3 regions of the Macrococcus brunensis genome follow, and region 3 is predicted to be linked to each of the others. Evidence: riboswitches for the same ligand, from Rfam matches in the RefSeq annotation. Region 3 holds a riboswitch; each other region holds the start of a gene.
What was found. A riboswitch is a leader RNA that binds a small molecule or an ion and turns the genes downstream of it on or off. The one in region 3 is predicted to bind S-adenosylmethionine.

Region 1 (5,557 bases), 120 kb from region 3:
CGGCGGAACTTTAGAGAACCGTATGCGGTTTCTAGTAGAAGTCTACGAGGGAATGCGTGCTGCACTTGGCAAAGATTATCCGATCAGTCTGAAAATCAATTCTACTGACTTCAGGGAAGACAGTTTCACTGAAGAAGAATCAACTGCAGTCATCAGACAGATGGCAGAACTCGGTATTGATTTAGTCGAAATTTCAGGTGGGGACTATGAGAAACCGAAAATGATGAGTGACGGTGAAGTCTATTTTCTGGATTATGCACAGAAAATCAGTCAAGAAGTTGATGTCCCGATAGCAGTCATCGGGGGCTTCCGTAAGAAGACAAGTATGGTAGATGCACTTGCACAGACAGATGTGGCCATGATCGGTATCGCAAGACCGCTCGTGCTGCGTCCGGATCTGCCCAATCGCCTGGCCAACGGCACTTATCGGGATATAGAGCTTCCACGTCTGACAACAGGTATCAAGTTACTCGATCAGACACTCGGCGGTTTCTCAGGCCTGACTTATTATGAACAGCAGATCAGCCGTCTTGGTCGAGGACTGCCGCCACTGAAGCATACCAATGGCTGGTCACCGATTTTTCATCTGATCAGGTCACATGGCCCTGCTGCTTTATCACCTAGACGACGCTAGTCATATGACAAGACGCGCAAAGTTAATTTGCGCGTCTTTTTTATCCGGTTTGCTCATTTTTATGTTTCACTATTAAGGTGAGCCAGTTCATATAAAACTGTCTGGCGTGATGTGACCACTGATTGACGGGTTGATTCAAGGGTAGATTATCCGGGAAATAATGGGCGGGAATATAGGCATTATTTTTCTGTGAGTCCCGGCTATATTCTTCTTTCAGTGTGTCAGTGTCGTATTCCAGATGCCCGAGCACAAAAGTGTCATGCGAATCAGAGGTTGAGATGATATCAGGGCCCAGCTCATCATTAAAGGACAGAACTATGACTTCTGACTGAGTATCCAGTTCAACAGTAGCATGTCTGGACTGAGGCACTTGATAGAAAGGCACCAGGCCTTCTGTCAGCGGATGCTCCTGGGTTATATAATATGGATAGATACCTGATAATTTCTGCGGCAGCAGTTTTTTTTCGATGCCATAATAGTGATGAAGCGCGAAGAGAGCCCCCCAGCATATAAAAAGACGGTAAGGTATTGCCTGCAGCCGGTCAGTCAGTCGACGAAGTGTGCTGATATAACGGACTTCTTCGTAATCAAGGTGTTCGAGGGGTGCGCCTGTGATAATCAGACCATCAAACTGCTCAGGATTGACGTTATCTGCCGGTATATAATAAGACTGGCAGGCATAATAAGCAGGATTAACAGACTCTGGGTTATCGATATAAGCGAACGTGACCCTGATATCGACAGGGAGACTGTGAAATATCTGCAGCAGCTGCTGTTCAGCACGTTGTTTGTTCGGCATCAGATTGATGACTAAGAGGCGGATATCTCCATTATTCCCTGATGATTCATCCAGCTGCAGGTCACTCAGTGTTTCTGGATGGCAGTTAGTATGCGTGATCGTCATTTAAACGGCACTGAAGCCTTTCTCTAGGTCTTGGAGGATGTCATCAATATGCTCGATGCCGATAGAGACACGGATGGTTTCAGGTCTGACGCCACTTGCGAGTTGTTCCTCCGGAGTGAGCTGTGCATGAGTTGTTGAAGCTGGATGAATGATCAGTGACTTGGCATCACCGACATTGGCCAGCAGCGAAAACAGCTCGAGCGCTTCGATAAACTTACGACCGGCTTCATAGCCGCCTTTCAAGCCGAACGTGAAAATAGAGCCGGCACCTTTTGGCAGATATTTCTCTTTCAGTGCATAGTAAGGACTGCCTGACAGACCTGCATAGTCGACCCATTCAACTTGTGGATGCTGCTGCAGAAATGCTGCCACTTTCTCTGCATTTGAAACGTGACGTTCCACACGGAGTGAGAGGGTCTCTAGCCCTTGTGCCAGCAGGAAAGCATTGAATGGTGAAAGCGCAGCGCCTGTATCACGCAGAAGAGTCGTTCTGATTTTCGCAGTGAAGGCGACGTCACCGAATGTTTCGTAGAACTTCAGGCCATGGTAGGAAGGATCAGGGTCGCTCAGTCCCTTGAATTTACCATTGCCCCAGTTGAAATTGCCACCTTCTACAATGACACCGCCGATAGATGTCCCGTGGCCGCCGAGAAACTTGGTCGCTGAATGGACAACGATATTAGCGCCATGATCAAATGGTCTGCAAAGATAGGGCGAAGCGAATGTATTATCTACAACGAGTGGAATATCATGTTTTTTGGCGATTGCAGCGAGAGTCTCGATATCTTCAATATGCCCCTCAGGATTGCCGATAGTCTCAACGAAAACTGCTTTTGTCTGCGGCAGGATTGAAGCCTCAACTTGTTCAGGACATTTAGTATCAACAAGCGAGACGTTGATACCGTATTTACGAAAAGTATGCGTCAGTAATGTATGAGTACCACCGTACAGACTGCTTGAAGCGACAATATGATCACCGCTTTCTGCCAGTGCCTGCAGTGCGTAGGTGACCGCTGCCATACCTGAAGCAACAGCAAGTCCCGCAGTCCCTCCTTCAAGTGCAGCGACACGGCTTTCAAAAGCGGCTGTCGTCGGATTGGTCAGTCGTGAGTAGATATTCCCTGCTTCCTTTAAGCCGAACAGATTAGCCGCATGCTCAGTATCATCAAAAGTGAAGGAAGTCGTCTGATAGATGGGCAGTGCTCTAGCATTCGCATCATTTTTCTCAGGTAGACCGGCATGTAGCTGTAAAGTTTCGAACTGATAATTTGTCATAACTGAAAACCTCCTTGAAATAGAAAATACACTTATCCAGGAGGGGATAAGTGCATACGCACAGACTCATCTCTCAGGATATTCCTGCTGGAATTAGCACCTTACTGAAAAGGTTGCCGGGTTTCGTAGGGCCAGTCCCTCCACCACTCTGGATAAGCAGTATTTAATTAATCACTATCTTATACAGTCAGCAATTGAATGTCAATCGCTTTTTGACAATATAAAATTTTCTGATTTCTTGTTGACAAGACTGAATGGTCTTTATATACTAGCGTTAATTTAATATTCTGAAAGCGAAAAAGAGAAAAAGTAATGACAAGTTCTTTTCAACAGCGAGCTTCTGTAGGTGAAATGAAGCAAAAGACTTGTGATGAAAAATGGCCTCTTTGCTGCAAGCTGAAAGTGTGAACAAGTAAGTGATGTCCGAGAGTTGGCGCTCGTTATCAACGTCAAAGTATACTTCTGTGTACTTACTGAGGCTCAGTCAGTGATGGCTGCGCGAATAAAGGTGGTACCGTGGGCAACCCCTCACCCTTTACTAATAAGTAAAGGAGTGTGGGGTTTTTTAATTTGCTATGGAATATGACATGTTGAATTTAGATATAGAACTCAGTACAGAGACAATTAAAAATAACGGAGGAATGAACAATGACAGCAGATAAGACAGTACAACCGAAATTTGATTATGTAGGCAGCTTCCTGAGACCGGAGAATCTGAAAAAAGCACGCAGTCAATTTGAACAGGGTGAAATCACACAGCAACAGCTGACTGAAGTTGAGAATCAGGAAATCATCACACTGATTCGCAAGATAGAAGAATTAGGGTATACGACAGTGACTGACGGCGAGTTCAGAAGAAGTTACTGGCACCTGGATTTCTTCTTCGGCTTTAATGGGATCGAACGTCAGCTGCTGGAGCAGGGCTATCAGTTCCATAATGTTGAGACGAGAAAAGACAGTATCAAATTTGTCAGCAAGATTTCAGGTGAGAATCATCCATTCGTCGAACACTTCAAGTTTGTCCGGGACCATGCATCCAGCCATGTAACCGTTAGACAGACAATCCCGGCCCCTGCACAGCTGCTCGTTGAACTGACACGCCCAGGTGTCAAGGAGTCAGTAGAAGCCATTTACGATTCACGAGAAGCAGTGAAAGAAGATATTATCAAGACTTATAAGCAGGTGATTGATGATCTGTATAACGCAGGCCTCAAAGTTCTGCAGCTGGATGACTGTTCGTGGGGCATTCATCTTTCTGAGGAGACAGCGAAAAAAATTCATGGTGAAGGAAACGGCACTTCCATTCCGCTCGATGAACTGAAAGCAGAACTGCTTGACATCAATAACCGCGTCATTCATCAGGCACCGAGTGACCTTATCATCAACACACACGTCTGCCGGGGAAATTATCAGTCAGACTGGGCAAGTGAAGGACCGTATACAAAAGTAGCTGAAGAACTGTTCGGCAGGGAGGATGTACATGCTTACTATCTTGAGTATGATACAGAACGTGCAGGCGGCTTTGAACCCCTTGAGAAAGTCACTGGTGGTAAACACGTAGTCCTTGGGCTCATCACCTCCAAGTTTCCGGCTCTTGAAGACAAGGAAGAGGTCAAAGCACGTATTGATGAAGCAGCAAAGTATGTACCTGTCGAACGACTGAGCATCAGCCCACAGTGCGGCTTCGCTTCAACAGAAGAAGGTAATCTGCTGTCAGAAGAAGAGCAGTGGGCAAAACTCAGATGGGTTAAGGAGATTGCGGAAGAATACTTTACAGAAGCGGGGAAATAAGACAGAGGGCATCTATAGGTGCCCTTCTATTATGTTTACTGTATAATTTTGATAAGGGAGTGGTGTGCGTGGAAATAATTTATCTGGCAGGCGGCTGTCTTTGGGGGGTACAGGCTTTTATTAAAACAATACCGGGTGTTATCACGACAGAAGCGGGCCGTGCAAACGGAACGAGTGATACACTGGATGGACCATACGATGGCTATGCTGAGTGTGTGAAGACAATATTTAATCCTGAAGAAGTAACGGTAGAGACACTGCTTGAAAATCTATTTCTGATTATTGATCCTTACAGTGTCAATCAGCAGGGAATCGATGTCGGAGAGAAGTACCGGACAGGTGTCTATAGTGAAGATAATACGCATCTTGAGATGGCGGCTGCATTTATAAAGAAGAGAAGAGACAGCGACCGGATAGCTGTTGAAGTCAGACCGCTCACTCATTATATTCCGAGTGCAGAAGAACATCAGGATCATCTGGATAAGTATCCGAATGATTACTGCCATATTCCTTCTGAGCTGCTGGACTTATATAGAAGGGAGGAAAAGAAATGATTGGAATAGCACTCTTATTTTTCATCGTCGGTCTCTTTATGCTGGCGGGTAAAGGCAGTTTTCTTGTGGCCGGTTATAATACAATGTCTGACGAACAGAAAGCGAGATATAATGGTAGACGTATCACACAGGCAACAGGTGTTATTGCTATATTATCAAGTGTCTATATGATGGTGATTGAGTCTCTGCATGTTAATTCAAACTGGCTGACTGCAGGATTTGTCATCGTTATTCTCCTGTACGCTGTTTTGATCAATACACATCCTTTTTTTAAAAATCATATTGAAAATCAGTAAGTTTTTGATTAGACTAGTAGATAGTCGCGCCTCCATAGTTAAGTGGTATAACACATCAATGGTAATGATGAATCCTCAGTTCGATTCTGGGTGGAGGCATAGT
Region 2 (5,557 bases), 680 kb from region 3:
TAAGCAATGAACTGCTGAAAAAAGTTGTTATGAACTATACGGTACTGCGCGGCTTTAAACCTTATTTCATCGAGAACGGCGAATATTCAGGTGCACTCGGCACTTTAAAATTAATGGAAGAAAAATAAGACAGGCCGCTGAGTCAGCGGTCTGTCTTATTTTTATCGGTTGAATTCTACAAAAGCCTGGTCATGCTTTTCTACATCTTGTTTTTCGCCATGCCAGATGCCAACAAATCTTGAAGGTACAGTCTGTCCCTCAAAATAATCACCATCGTAATAAGCAAGCGGGAACAGTCGTCCTGCCTTTACTTCTTCTAAAATCCGGGCGTAGAAATCCTCATTTGTAACTTTCGCGTATGCACCGAAGAATTTCTCATAATCGCCTTCCAACAATTCGTCCATAATCAGCATAGAGGTCGAACCATTCTGTCTGAAGTTCAGATCAATCGCATAGACAGCACCTTTATCATCGACGAGGAGATCAAATCCTGCAATACCACGATAGCCTTCAGCGACGCCGTTCTCCATGATCTCACGGCCAGCCGCAATCACTTGTTCAGGTACATGATGAGCTGTTGTGTTGCCGCGGTACTTGCCATATTCATTCGTATCCTGAATTGAAGCACCGATATACTGAAGCCCTGTTGCATCACTATAGGCGTACTGCACACAATAGTTCTGTTCTGTCTTGATGTAATCTTCAATGATGAAGTCTGAATCTGTTTCTGCTTCCTGAATACGGCTGAGTGCTTTCTCACGATCCTGGTCGTTATAGCAGATCATTACGCCATAACCACCTGCAGTCGGATGGTCATCACCCGGCTTGATGACGTATGGATACTGCCAAGTTTCGAGTGTTTCTTCAAGCTTGCTGACAGGTACCACGTCGCGTTTTGGCAGGAATTTGCCTTTCGTCCAGTCTGACAGCTTCATTTTATTATTAAGCGCTACAAATAAATCTTTATTCACATAGTACGTAGACGGTTTCACGTAGTCCTCATTATGTGTATATTGGAAGAAAATCTTCTCTCCCGCTTCTTCTGCTTCTCTCAACCGCTGATGATAACTATCCGCATCTTTAAACGTACGATAATTGGACGGCAGTTCAATACCTGCTGCTTCCAATAACGTTTTCGTCTTTTCTCCAACCGTTGCTTCATGAAGAATCACCGGTATATCCGCTATCAGTAATTCCCTTGCCGTCAGCATATTGGCCTGATGTTCTTCCGTTGTCAGCCAAGGATTTTTTTCGTATGAAGGACGAGATGTAAATACAACATGATTGCCATAAAGCTGATGCATAGTCAGCGGGCGTTTAGATAAAAAGTTATTCATTCGTTACTCCTTATGTAGTTGCTTGATTTGATTTAAAACTTCAGGTTTAGTAATCAGTTCAACAGCCATTGTCGCCATAATACGTGCACCTTGCAGAAGGGCATGGTCGCCTCCCGGGCTTGCCGCTGCTTCTCTGAATGCCGGTGTATGACCGACAAGAGTTGAAGGTCCCATTTTCAAATGAGGATGAATGGTAGGAATGACATGACTCACATTACCCGTATCAGTCGAACCGAAACCAAAATCATCATGCTCAATAGGTTCATTATGCTTCTTCGCATGGCGTTCAAATAAATCATCCAGACGGTCGTTCACAATGAATTCGTCCACTCCATTCTGAATGCGATTCAGTTTGGCAGTTCCACCGGCCATACGAGCAGCACCGTGCGCAATCTCTTCTACTCTGTCAGTCAAACCATTGAGCTGCTCACGTGTCAATGCCCGTGTATAGAGACGTGCTTTCGTATAGTCCGGGATAATATTTGCACTTGCACCCCCGTCCAGAATAACACCATGGACTTTATCACGCGGTTTGATATGCTGTCTCAGCTGTGCAATACCGTTGAAAAAGCTGATCATCATATCCAGTGCATTAATGCCGTTGAACGCACTTTCAGAGGCATGTGCGCTCTTGCCGAAGAACTCCACCTCAAAGACATCAACTGCTAGTGTCGGTACTGTGCGATATGATTCATGGCCAGGGTGAACCATCAGGGCCACATCACTATCATCAAAGAGACCTTCCTTAACATAACTTGCTTTCGCGCTACCATTGACTCCGCCTTCTTCAGCAGGTGAACCAAACACTTTGATAGTACCGCCTATATCGTCAATCACTGTCTTCAGACTGAGGGCAGCGAGCACACTGCTTGTACCGATAATATTATGTCCACATGCATGCCCGAGTTCAGGGAGTGCATCGTATTCTGCGAGAAAAGCGATAGTAGGACCTGGTTTAGAACTGGCATAAGTCGCAATGAAGCCGGTCGCATGACCTGCGATATCCCGCTCAAGGTGAAACTCGTTATCCTCAAGAAGCTTTGATAACTCCGCTGACGCGAAGAACTCTTCGTTGCCCAGTTCAGGTCTTGCATGTATCGCATGACTCAGCTCAATTATACTTTCTTTATGTTGATTAATATATTCTAAAATGCGGTTTTCATATTGTTCCATAAAAAAGCTCCTTTATTTCCGTACACTTAACAAAAGAGACATTCCAAGATAAGGAATGTCTCTGCAATCTTATCTGTCAGCTATGCTGTAGGACTTAGCACCTTGCCAAACGGTAGGTTGCTGGATGTCATCGGGCCTATCCCTCGATCCTTCTTGATAAGTATGGAATTATTTAATGATTACTATATAGTTTTCTGATTGTTTCGTCAATCATTTAGTTCTCGAGGCAGCCTAATCTGGAATTTTGTACCTGCTATTGAACTATGGACACTGATCTGCCCGTTATGGTTTTCGACAATCTGTTTAGCGACTGCCAGACCTAAACCAGAACCTTCATTATTGGCTGTCGTATTCGTCCCGCGGTAATAGCGATTGAATATATAGGGTATCTCTTCCTGCGGGATGCCTTTGCCATTGTCGCCGATCTCAATGACAATATCATTACCATCAGCAAATGAATTGATCCAGACTTCAATATCATCATTATAGACAAAAGCATTAGAGACGATATTCATCAGTACCCGATTCATGCGTTCTTTATCAAGCTTAACATTCTGATTGAGCTGATTGACGGCATGCAGATTCGGATGATTGAACGAGTCAATAAACTGCTGAATATATTCGCCGACATTGACCGTCTGTTTATTAAATTCAAAATGATCATTCTTCAGCTGGTAAGTCATATTTAAATCTTTTAACAGTGAATCGATATAAAGGGCTTTGTCTTCAATGATTTCAGCAAACTTCTGACGGTCTTCGCAACTGATGTCAAGATCGCTGTTTAAGAGTTTGCTATAGCCATAAATGGAACTGAGCGGCGTCTTAAAGTCATGAGTGATACCTGATACCCATTCATCACGCAGCGTTGCAACACGGTTCTGATAAGTCCGGTCGTTATCCAGCTTCTCTGTCAATTCACGGATGGATTCATCTACAGAGGTGTACATCCGGTACTTTCTGCGCATGCGGTCCCTTCTGTAGATATGCTTATTGTCAGGGACGCGGTAGATGCCTCTGCTCAACTGACTCAGCCAGTCAACAAAATGGATAAGAGGTCGTGCAAAGTTGCGGCTCACATAATAAGCGAGTGCCAGTATCAGCCCGAAAATAAGTGAAGAATAAATAAGATACCAGAGCAGGAAGTTTAAAGCAAAGGCCATATAATCTTTATCCATAAAAATACCGTTCTCTGCTAAAATAATTCTTTTGTCCCGAGCATTCTGATTTTCTGCTACAAATAAATAGTAATCATCATCATGCATCGTTTCCTGCAGCACATACTTATTGAAGTTATCATTATTGAGATCCTTGAACCAGTTCTCTTCGACGTCTTTAGTGTTAAAGCTGCCGTAGAGTTTAATCAGTTTATCTTTTTCCATATTCTGCTTAAAAAGCGACAGATTATGTTCATCCATGTAGCGATGAAGTGCCACGGTCTCTTCTAAATCAAATAATTCAGCGGCTTTAACCAGCGGCTGGCGGTTGATCAGCACCGCCTGGTATTGTTCGGTCAGTGACCATGTCGTGACTCCCTGCAGATAATACCAGCTGAGTGTATGGATTTTTTCATGATTATTGAAGGATTTGATGATATCACCGTGACTATTACGTATGAGAAGCATGCCATCCTGGTCTTTCAGTGCCTGTGAGAGTTCTTGCTGAATCGTAATATTTTTTTCATTGCTGATGTCGATAAGACTCTGTATCGTATCTGTAGACTGCGCCTGCAGTGTTCCGCTTGTCATGTTACTCGATGAACGAACGATAAAAAAAACAATCAATAAAAGAAGAAGTAAATTGATCAACACATAGAATAATGAAAAATAGCCGATAAATTTCCAGGTGAATTTGCGCGCCGTTGTCTTCAATTGTGTTCCACTTTCAAGATGTAACCGACACTTCTGACTGTGAGAAGTCTGACAGGGTCACTCGGTACTTCTTCAATTTTTTCTCGTAGTTTCCTGATATGTACCATCACTGTATTCTCATCGATGAACTGGTTATCCCAGACTGCCTCGTAAATCTCTTCTTTTGTCAGCACTTTATTCTGATTTTCAAATAAATACTGCATGAGAAGATATTGTTTCCCCGACAGATGATAGACTTTATCTTTAACTGTCAGCTCAGCGGTACGCTCATCAAAAAAGAAATCAATAGGCTGCTTCGCCCTCAAGTAACGATCAATATTCGCCTTCACTCTTGCAGCGAGAATCAGCGGATTAAATGGTTTGGTGATATAATCATCTGCCCCTGTTGCAAAGCCGGTGAGTTTATCTTCGTCTGTTACATTCGCTGAAACATATAAAATGGGTGCATCTGACTGACGACGAATACGTTCAGCCAGGTCATAACCTTTACCGTCCGGCAGATTGATGTCCAGTATATAAGCATCGTAATGCAGAGACTGCTTGCAGGCATCCTGAAACGTATGGACGAGATCAATAGTCTCATAACCTTCCCGCTGCAGAATAAACTTAATCATCTCAGCAATTTCTACTTCATCTTCTACGATTAACACACTGACCATCAAACCACCCCTTTACGTCTTTATAGCATGTAAGCGTCTACTCTTCAAGGCTTACTTGAAAGTTTAAGAAAACTTTAAGATACTGGATGCTGCAAGTTATACCAGTCCATTGCTTTTATTTCCATTACCTGCACAAAAATATTCTTGCCGTTGATATAGGATTCGATATCAGATGGATATAATTTTGCGAGTTCTAATTTTAAATGCCCATATCGCTCCGCCTCGCCACTAAACGTTCTAAGATAATCTCTGAAAACAAGATGACGTGTAATATTCATATCTCCTTCTGCATAGACATGAAGATGATGCGTACGCATATCTCCGCCTTTCTGAAAATAGCGTCGCCCCTTGATCCCATTCTCACCCTTTGGCTCATATCCGATTTCCATTAAGCTGTCATTTACATCATCTACCTGCACAATGTCTTTGACGACAATCATGATATCCAAGACTGGTTTGGCCGCCAGTCCAGGAACTGCTGTTGAGCCGATATGATGAATCGAGACCAGCAGCTCTTTGA
Region 3 (5,557 bases):
CTTGTTCTTAAATTCCTTCGCCTGCTCAAGATAAGGATTGTCGTCCTCCAGTGTAATGAACTGCCTGTTACGACAATGCGCACAGATGCCGCAGCGTTCCTTTGTATCAGGCGCGTCCAGTTCGTCCGCAATAAACTTCATATAGCAGCCGTCATAATTGATGAATGCTTTCAGGTTATCCAGTTCAGCAAGACGAGTCTCATTCAGCTGCTTTTGAATCCGCGCGTTGCCCGCCGCATCAAAATGGTGCTTCGGATGGACGTAGTACTTACTTTTCTCCATATAGATATAGTTATGGACATAGAGATACTTCAGTACAGAAGCGAGTTTTGTGACGTTCAGATTGAAATGCTGCAGAATCTCATTCCGTTTCAGTCCATCTGCGCTGTCACCGATCACCTGCAGAATCTGCTGCAGCAGCTCCGGATCCTTGTTCGCGCCTTCAATAAATGACTTGATGATCTCTTCGTCCTCCTCCCCGTGCAGCAGAATCGCTAAGGCAGGAGAACCATCACGCCCGGCACGGCCGATCTGCTGATAGTAGGCGATCAGGTTCTGCGGCAGCTGGAAATGAATGACGAAACCGATATCGGATTTGTCATAACCCATGCCGAGCTTGACAGTAGAGACAATAACGCGTGTCATGCCAGTATGGAATCCTTCGAGTATGTCTTCAGTCATATCTTCACCAGACGCATCCTGCAAACCCGAATAATAAGCAGTAACAGAGATACCTTGTAGCGACAGGAAATAGGCAACAGAGTCACATTCCTTCTTCGTCAGGCAGTAGATGATGCCCTGTTTCTTGCTCAGGAATGGATGTCGCGTCAAAGCATCCGTGATAAAAGCCAGCCGTTCAACCTTACTCTGTGCCGCGTTGACCTGAATGGAAATATTGTCACGAATCAAGTCGCCACGGAAGACCTGTAAGTCATCACCTAACTGATCCTTGATATCCTGAATCACCCGGTCATTCGCAGTCGCTGTCGTCCCGAGAATCGCGATGTGATCAGGGAACGACTGCAGCAGATAGACGATACGCTGATAGTCAGGTCTGAAATCATGACCCCAGTCAGAAATCGAATGTGCTTCATCCACCACGACCATCTCAATGTTATTCACTTCACTGAGATGCTCTACAAACTCTGGATTTGACAGCTTCTCAGGCGAGACAATAATCGCATCTACTTCGTTTAGCGACGCATAGATCATCTCCCAGTCATCGCGGTTGTTGCTGTTGATGGTCACGACATTGAGACCGAGCTTTTTCGCTGCCTCAATCTGATTGTGCATCAAGGCAAGAAGCGGACTGATAATAATCGTCGGACCCGCACCACGTTCCCGCAGTATCTTCGTCGCAATGAAGTAGACAATAGACTTACCCCAGCCCGTCTTCTGAATGACCAGCGTCTTCTGCTTATTCACGACAGCTGTAATGGCCTCAAGCTGACCGTTGCGAAACTCACTGTCAGGACCATATGTCTCTTTTAAAATCTGGATAGCGCGTTCTGAAACGTTCATGGAAAAACCTCCTTAGTTAATCTCATTTATTGTAACAAGAGCAGAACTAAAAGTATAAGAGTCTGAAGTTGAGTGAAAAAACTGAAAATAATAAAAATATGATTGACCGACTATAAGTCTGATGATATGCTATGTATCAATTAAATAACTTATAAAGAGAGATGGAGGGAATTGGCCCTTTGAAGTCTCAGCAACCGGCATTTGCACGGTGCTAAATCCAACAGGTTCTGCCTGAAATATGAGTGTATACTTTTATACCCCTCTTTTTCAGAGGGGTATTTTTTTATGGGGGGAAGAAAAATGAGTAATGAGTTCAAAAGAGGGTTAGAGAAGCGTCATGTCATGATGTTAAGTTTCGGTGGTGTAATTGGAACGGGTTTATTTCTAAGTACAGGATATACTTTGCAGCAAGCAGGACCGATAGGAACAGTTATTAGCTATATAATAGGTGCCCTGCTCGTCTATATTGTGATGAAATGTATGGGTGCATTAGCTGTAGAACATCCAGATGTAGGGGGATTCCATACATATGCAAACATCTATATTCATCCATCAATCGGGCATGTGGTCGCATGGAGCTACTGGTTATGCTGGACTATCGCACTCGGATCTGAAGTCACTGCGGGAGGGATTCTTTTTCAGAAGTGGTTTCCTCAATTTCCAGTCTGGTTATTTAGTTTGATTTTTATAGTAGTTATTGTAGGTATTAATTTTACGACTAGTAGAACTTATGGAGAAACAGAATTTTGGTTATCTTTAGTAAAAGTGCTTGCGATTGTCGTTTTCATTATTGTTGGATTGCTTATTATCTTTAACTTAATACCATCAAAACTGGAGCCAGTCATAGACGGCGAAAAGTTACTCAAGATTCCTCATGGTCTATTCGGGATCTTTACGACTATGCTAGCAGTCAATTATGCTTTTAGTGGTACAGAACTGATTGCCATTGCTGCAGGAGAGACTAAGAATCCTCAAAAAGTCATCCCGAAAACAATAAGTGCAACGGTATGGCGTTTAGCAGTTTTATTTATTGGAACTATTATCATCATGGTTCTGTTGCTGCCGATTGACAAAGTGAGCTTACTTGAAAGTCCTTTTGTATCCATATTGGATAGCATAGGTATACCTTTTGCAGGAGATATCATGAACTTTGTTATATTGACGGCTTTATTGTCAGCGGCAAACTCAGGCCTTTATGCTTCAAGTCGTATGCTTTGGAGTTTATCCGAGCGTGACAATATTATTCCTATAGCACGAAAACTGAATAAAAAGGGTATGCCGATCAATGCGACAATTATCAGTTTAGCAGGTGCCCTCTTAAGTTTATTATCCAGTGTGATTGCGCCTTCTACGGTTTATTTAGCCCTTGTATCCATTGCAGGGTTTGCAGTCGTTGTTGTATGGATGAGCATATGTGCTGCAAGGTACAATCAACTGCGTAAAAAGCAGGAAACTCACAAAAAAGCCTATATATTGCCGATTGCCGGGTTTCTATTATGTTTGATTTCAACTATTGGTGTCCTGTTTGATCCAAATCAGAGATTAGCCACATTAATAGGATTGCCATTCTGCATTCTTGTAGGATTACTTCATTATTTCATTAAGAAAAAAGGAGGAGAAATTCATGCAGTTACAAGATAAATTAGGACAGGAAATCATTTTATTAGATGGAGGATTCGGCACAACCGTTGAGCAGTTCGGTTATGATGTTAATCATCCTTTGTGGTCTTCAAATTTAATAGAATCAAATCCGGAAGCTGTCTACCAAGTGCATCAGGCATTTGTTGATGCAGGTGCAGAAATCATTTTAACTAACACTTATCAGGCGGCTATACAGTCATTTATTAATATGGGATTAAACTATCAAGATGCAAGAAACTATTTAAAGAAAGCAGTAGAGATTGCCAGACGAGCAGCTAAAGAGAATACGATTATTGCAGGCTCGTTAGGACCATATGGAGCAATGCTGGGTAACGGCGCTGAATATACTGGCGACTATATTATCTCCGAGCAAGATTACATCGACTATCATAAAGAGCGCTTAGATATACTGATTGAAGCCGGAATCAGCGTATTTGCATTTGAAACCATTCCTAATCTTGAAGAAATCAAAGCAGTAAAGAAATTGCTTGAGGAATATGAAGAAATAGAAGCATGGCTATCAGTAACGCTGAATGACAGTACACACCTGTCAGATGGTACACAGCTTGATGAGGTTATTGAAACTGTGAATGCTATTCCAAATGTACTTGCATTCGGAATCAATTGCACAAGCATTAAAGTGATAGATGAAGCAGTAGATAAATTAATCAAGCAAAGTTCTAAAGATATTATTCTTTATCCGAATGGTGGCAGAAAGTATGATGCCAGCAACAAAGTATGGATTGGGGATGAAGAACAGTCACTACTTGAAGCGGCTGTCAGATGGAAAGATAAAGGCGTCAAGTTTATAGGAGGATGTTGTCAGGTAGGACCGGACGATATCAAAGAGTTAAAAGCATCTTTATAACAAGTTAGAAACACACTTCTATTTATTAGAAGTGTGTTTCTATTTCATAGAAATAATATGATATAATGAGCTTGATTCTAAATGTTATAAAATGACATAAAAGGAGATAATGACATGTTGAAACTAATCAGCAAACTTTTTTCTAGAAAGAAAGAAGAGAAACAAACACAATGGCCACCGAAGCATGCGCAGAAGTTAACTGCAGAAGAAATACAGGAGAAAATCGACGAAAATAAAAGTGATGAAAACCAAATAGTGCTAGGCGGTACTCATTCAGTTTAAAAGAGAATGGAAACAAGAATCAAACGAAGACAATATCGTTTGATTTTTTTATGCAATGAACTTGAATTAAAAGTAGTTAATAAGGGAACAATACTAGAGAATATCAATTCTATGAAAAGGGGCGAGCTTATGGAATTCAATATACCGAGTAAAGACTATGAAATAGCTGTCGCATCTGCACAGGAGAAAAGTGCGCTGAATGCAAAGATATCAGAAACAGCCATGCACACTATCATGCAGCAGGGTTTACCTGAAGAAGAGGATAGATACGCGATTGGACTTTATCACGAGAAAGATCCGGACAACTATCATTTCGTGTCAGAGATTTTCTACGGAGAAAACGGTAGAGTGATCGGGATGAATACGGTACCTGAAGATGAATATGATCTTAATCTTAATATGACGATAGATGAATGTATCGATCTCGCGGTTATTCTTATTCTGGAATTTGATGACCCATTAGTGGACCGCATTAAAATTCTCTATAAAAACGGAGTATCAGATATCCCTGTCGTTAAATATATAGTGCGAGAGTGGTAACAATAGAACCGGAACAGAGCAGAGGCTTTGTTCCGGTTCTTATTTGTTTCTGGTCAGCCAGGAAGCATATAAGGCATAGGTCGCAAAAATAGTGAAAGATAATCCATAAGCAAATATACCAGTGCTGTCGGCATTGTCGTTAACAGCATTGAAGTAAAAAACGTAATCGCCGACTGCAAGGATAAAAGCGAGCAGCACACTTAAAAGAGTAGAACGTTTCATCGGGCACCTCTCTTTTTCTGTTGAAAGACAGCCCACGTCGCATATAGAGACATAGGAGCGAGTACAAGAAAGCCGATAACGGCAAGGCTCGTAGGTAATAGAAAACCATTATGAGTAACGACATTGAACAGAACGTAATAAGCCCATATCGACATAAACCATGAAGGCATGATCGCCGCTAGTTTAGTATTTTGCTGCATCCTTTATTTGTAAGTCTCTCTCTAGTGTATAGAAGTGGAAATAGAAAATAAAGGATTTTATTGGAAAGGGAATGGGAGGATGAACATATTAAAGCTACATGTTCATTTAAAATAACTTAACTGTTCTTTTAACAAAATATTGTCAATTTAAGGAGCAGCATGTGTATAATTAAAGTGTGAATATTCAATAAGAATGTAAATGTCATAATCAGGAGAAACATGATGAACGAATTAAAAATTATGAGTCTTGATTTTAATGAAGCATCTGTGAGAACAATAGGTG

Region 1: it holds a riboswitch for S-adenosylmethionine, as region 3 does, so the genes downstream of both, MGG13_RS01765 (O-acetylhomoserine aminocarboxypropyltransferase/cysteine synthase family protein) here and MGG13_RS02460 (amino acid permease) in region 3, are expected to answer to the same signal.
Region 2: it holds a riboswitch for S-adenosylmethionine, as region 3 does, so the genes downstream of both, MGG13_RS10060 (M20 family metallopeptidase) here and MGG13_RS02460 (amino acid permease) in region 3, are expected to answer to the same signal.

The regions. Positions count from the first base shown of each region.
Region 1 covers NZ_CP092179.1:330,311-335,867, forward strand. Annotated here, with positions in the region: gene MGG13_RS01755 (NADH:flavin oxidoreductase/NADH oxidase family protein) at 1-634, shown strand, start outside; gene MGG13_RS01760 (homoserine O-acetyltransferase/O-succinyltransferase family protein) at 675-1,538, opposite strand; gene MGG13_RS01765 (O-acetylhomoserine aminocarboxypropyltransferase/cysteine synthase family protein) at 1,539-2,813, opposite strand; SAM riboswitch class I at 2,877-2,972, opposite strand; gene MGG13_RS01770 (5-methyltetrahydropteroyltriglutamate--homocysteine S-methyltransferase) at 3,462-4,604, shown strand; gene MGG13_RS01775 (peptide-methionine (S)-S-oxide reductase) at 4,673-5,158, shown strand; gene MGG13_RS01780 (DUF3784 domain-containing protein) at 5,155-5,454, shown strand; tRNA gene MGG13_RS01785 (tRNA-Thr) at 5,483-5,553, shown strand.
Region 2 covers NZ_CP092179.1:1,893,540-1,899,096, forward strand. Annotated here, with positions in the region: gene coaW (type II pantothenate kinase) at 1-128, shown strand, start outside; gene ldmS (L-aspartate--L-methionine ligase LdmS) at 162-1,337, opposite strand; gene MGG13_RS10060 (M20 family metallopeptidase) at 1,341-2,510, opposite strand; SAM riboswitch class I at 2,577-2,673, opposite strand; gene MGG13_RS10065 (sensor histidine kinase) at 2,717-4,378, opposite strand; gene MGG13_RS10070 (response regulator transcription factor) at 4,375-5,037, opposite strand; gene MGG13_RS10075 (GrpB family protein) at 5,112-5,557, opposite strand, start outside.
Region 3 covers NZ_CP092179.1:452,526-458,082, forward strand. Annotated here, with positions in the region: gene MGG13_RS02455 (RecQ family ATP-dependent DNA helicase) at 1-1,521, opposite strand, end outside; SAM riboswitch class I at 1,668-1,766, shown strand; gene MGG13_RS02460 (amino acid permease) at 1,807-3,162, shown strand; gene mmuM (homocysteine S-methyltransferase) at 3,146-4,030, shown strand; gene MGG13_RS02470 (hypothetical protein) at 4,145-4,312, shown strand; gene MGG13_RS02475 (hypothetical protein) at 4,442-4,852, shown strand; gene MGG13_RS02480 (hypothetical protein) at 4,892-5,074, opposite strand; gene MGG13_RS02485 (DUF2075 domain-containing protein) at 5,497-5,557, shown strand, end outside.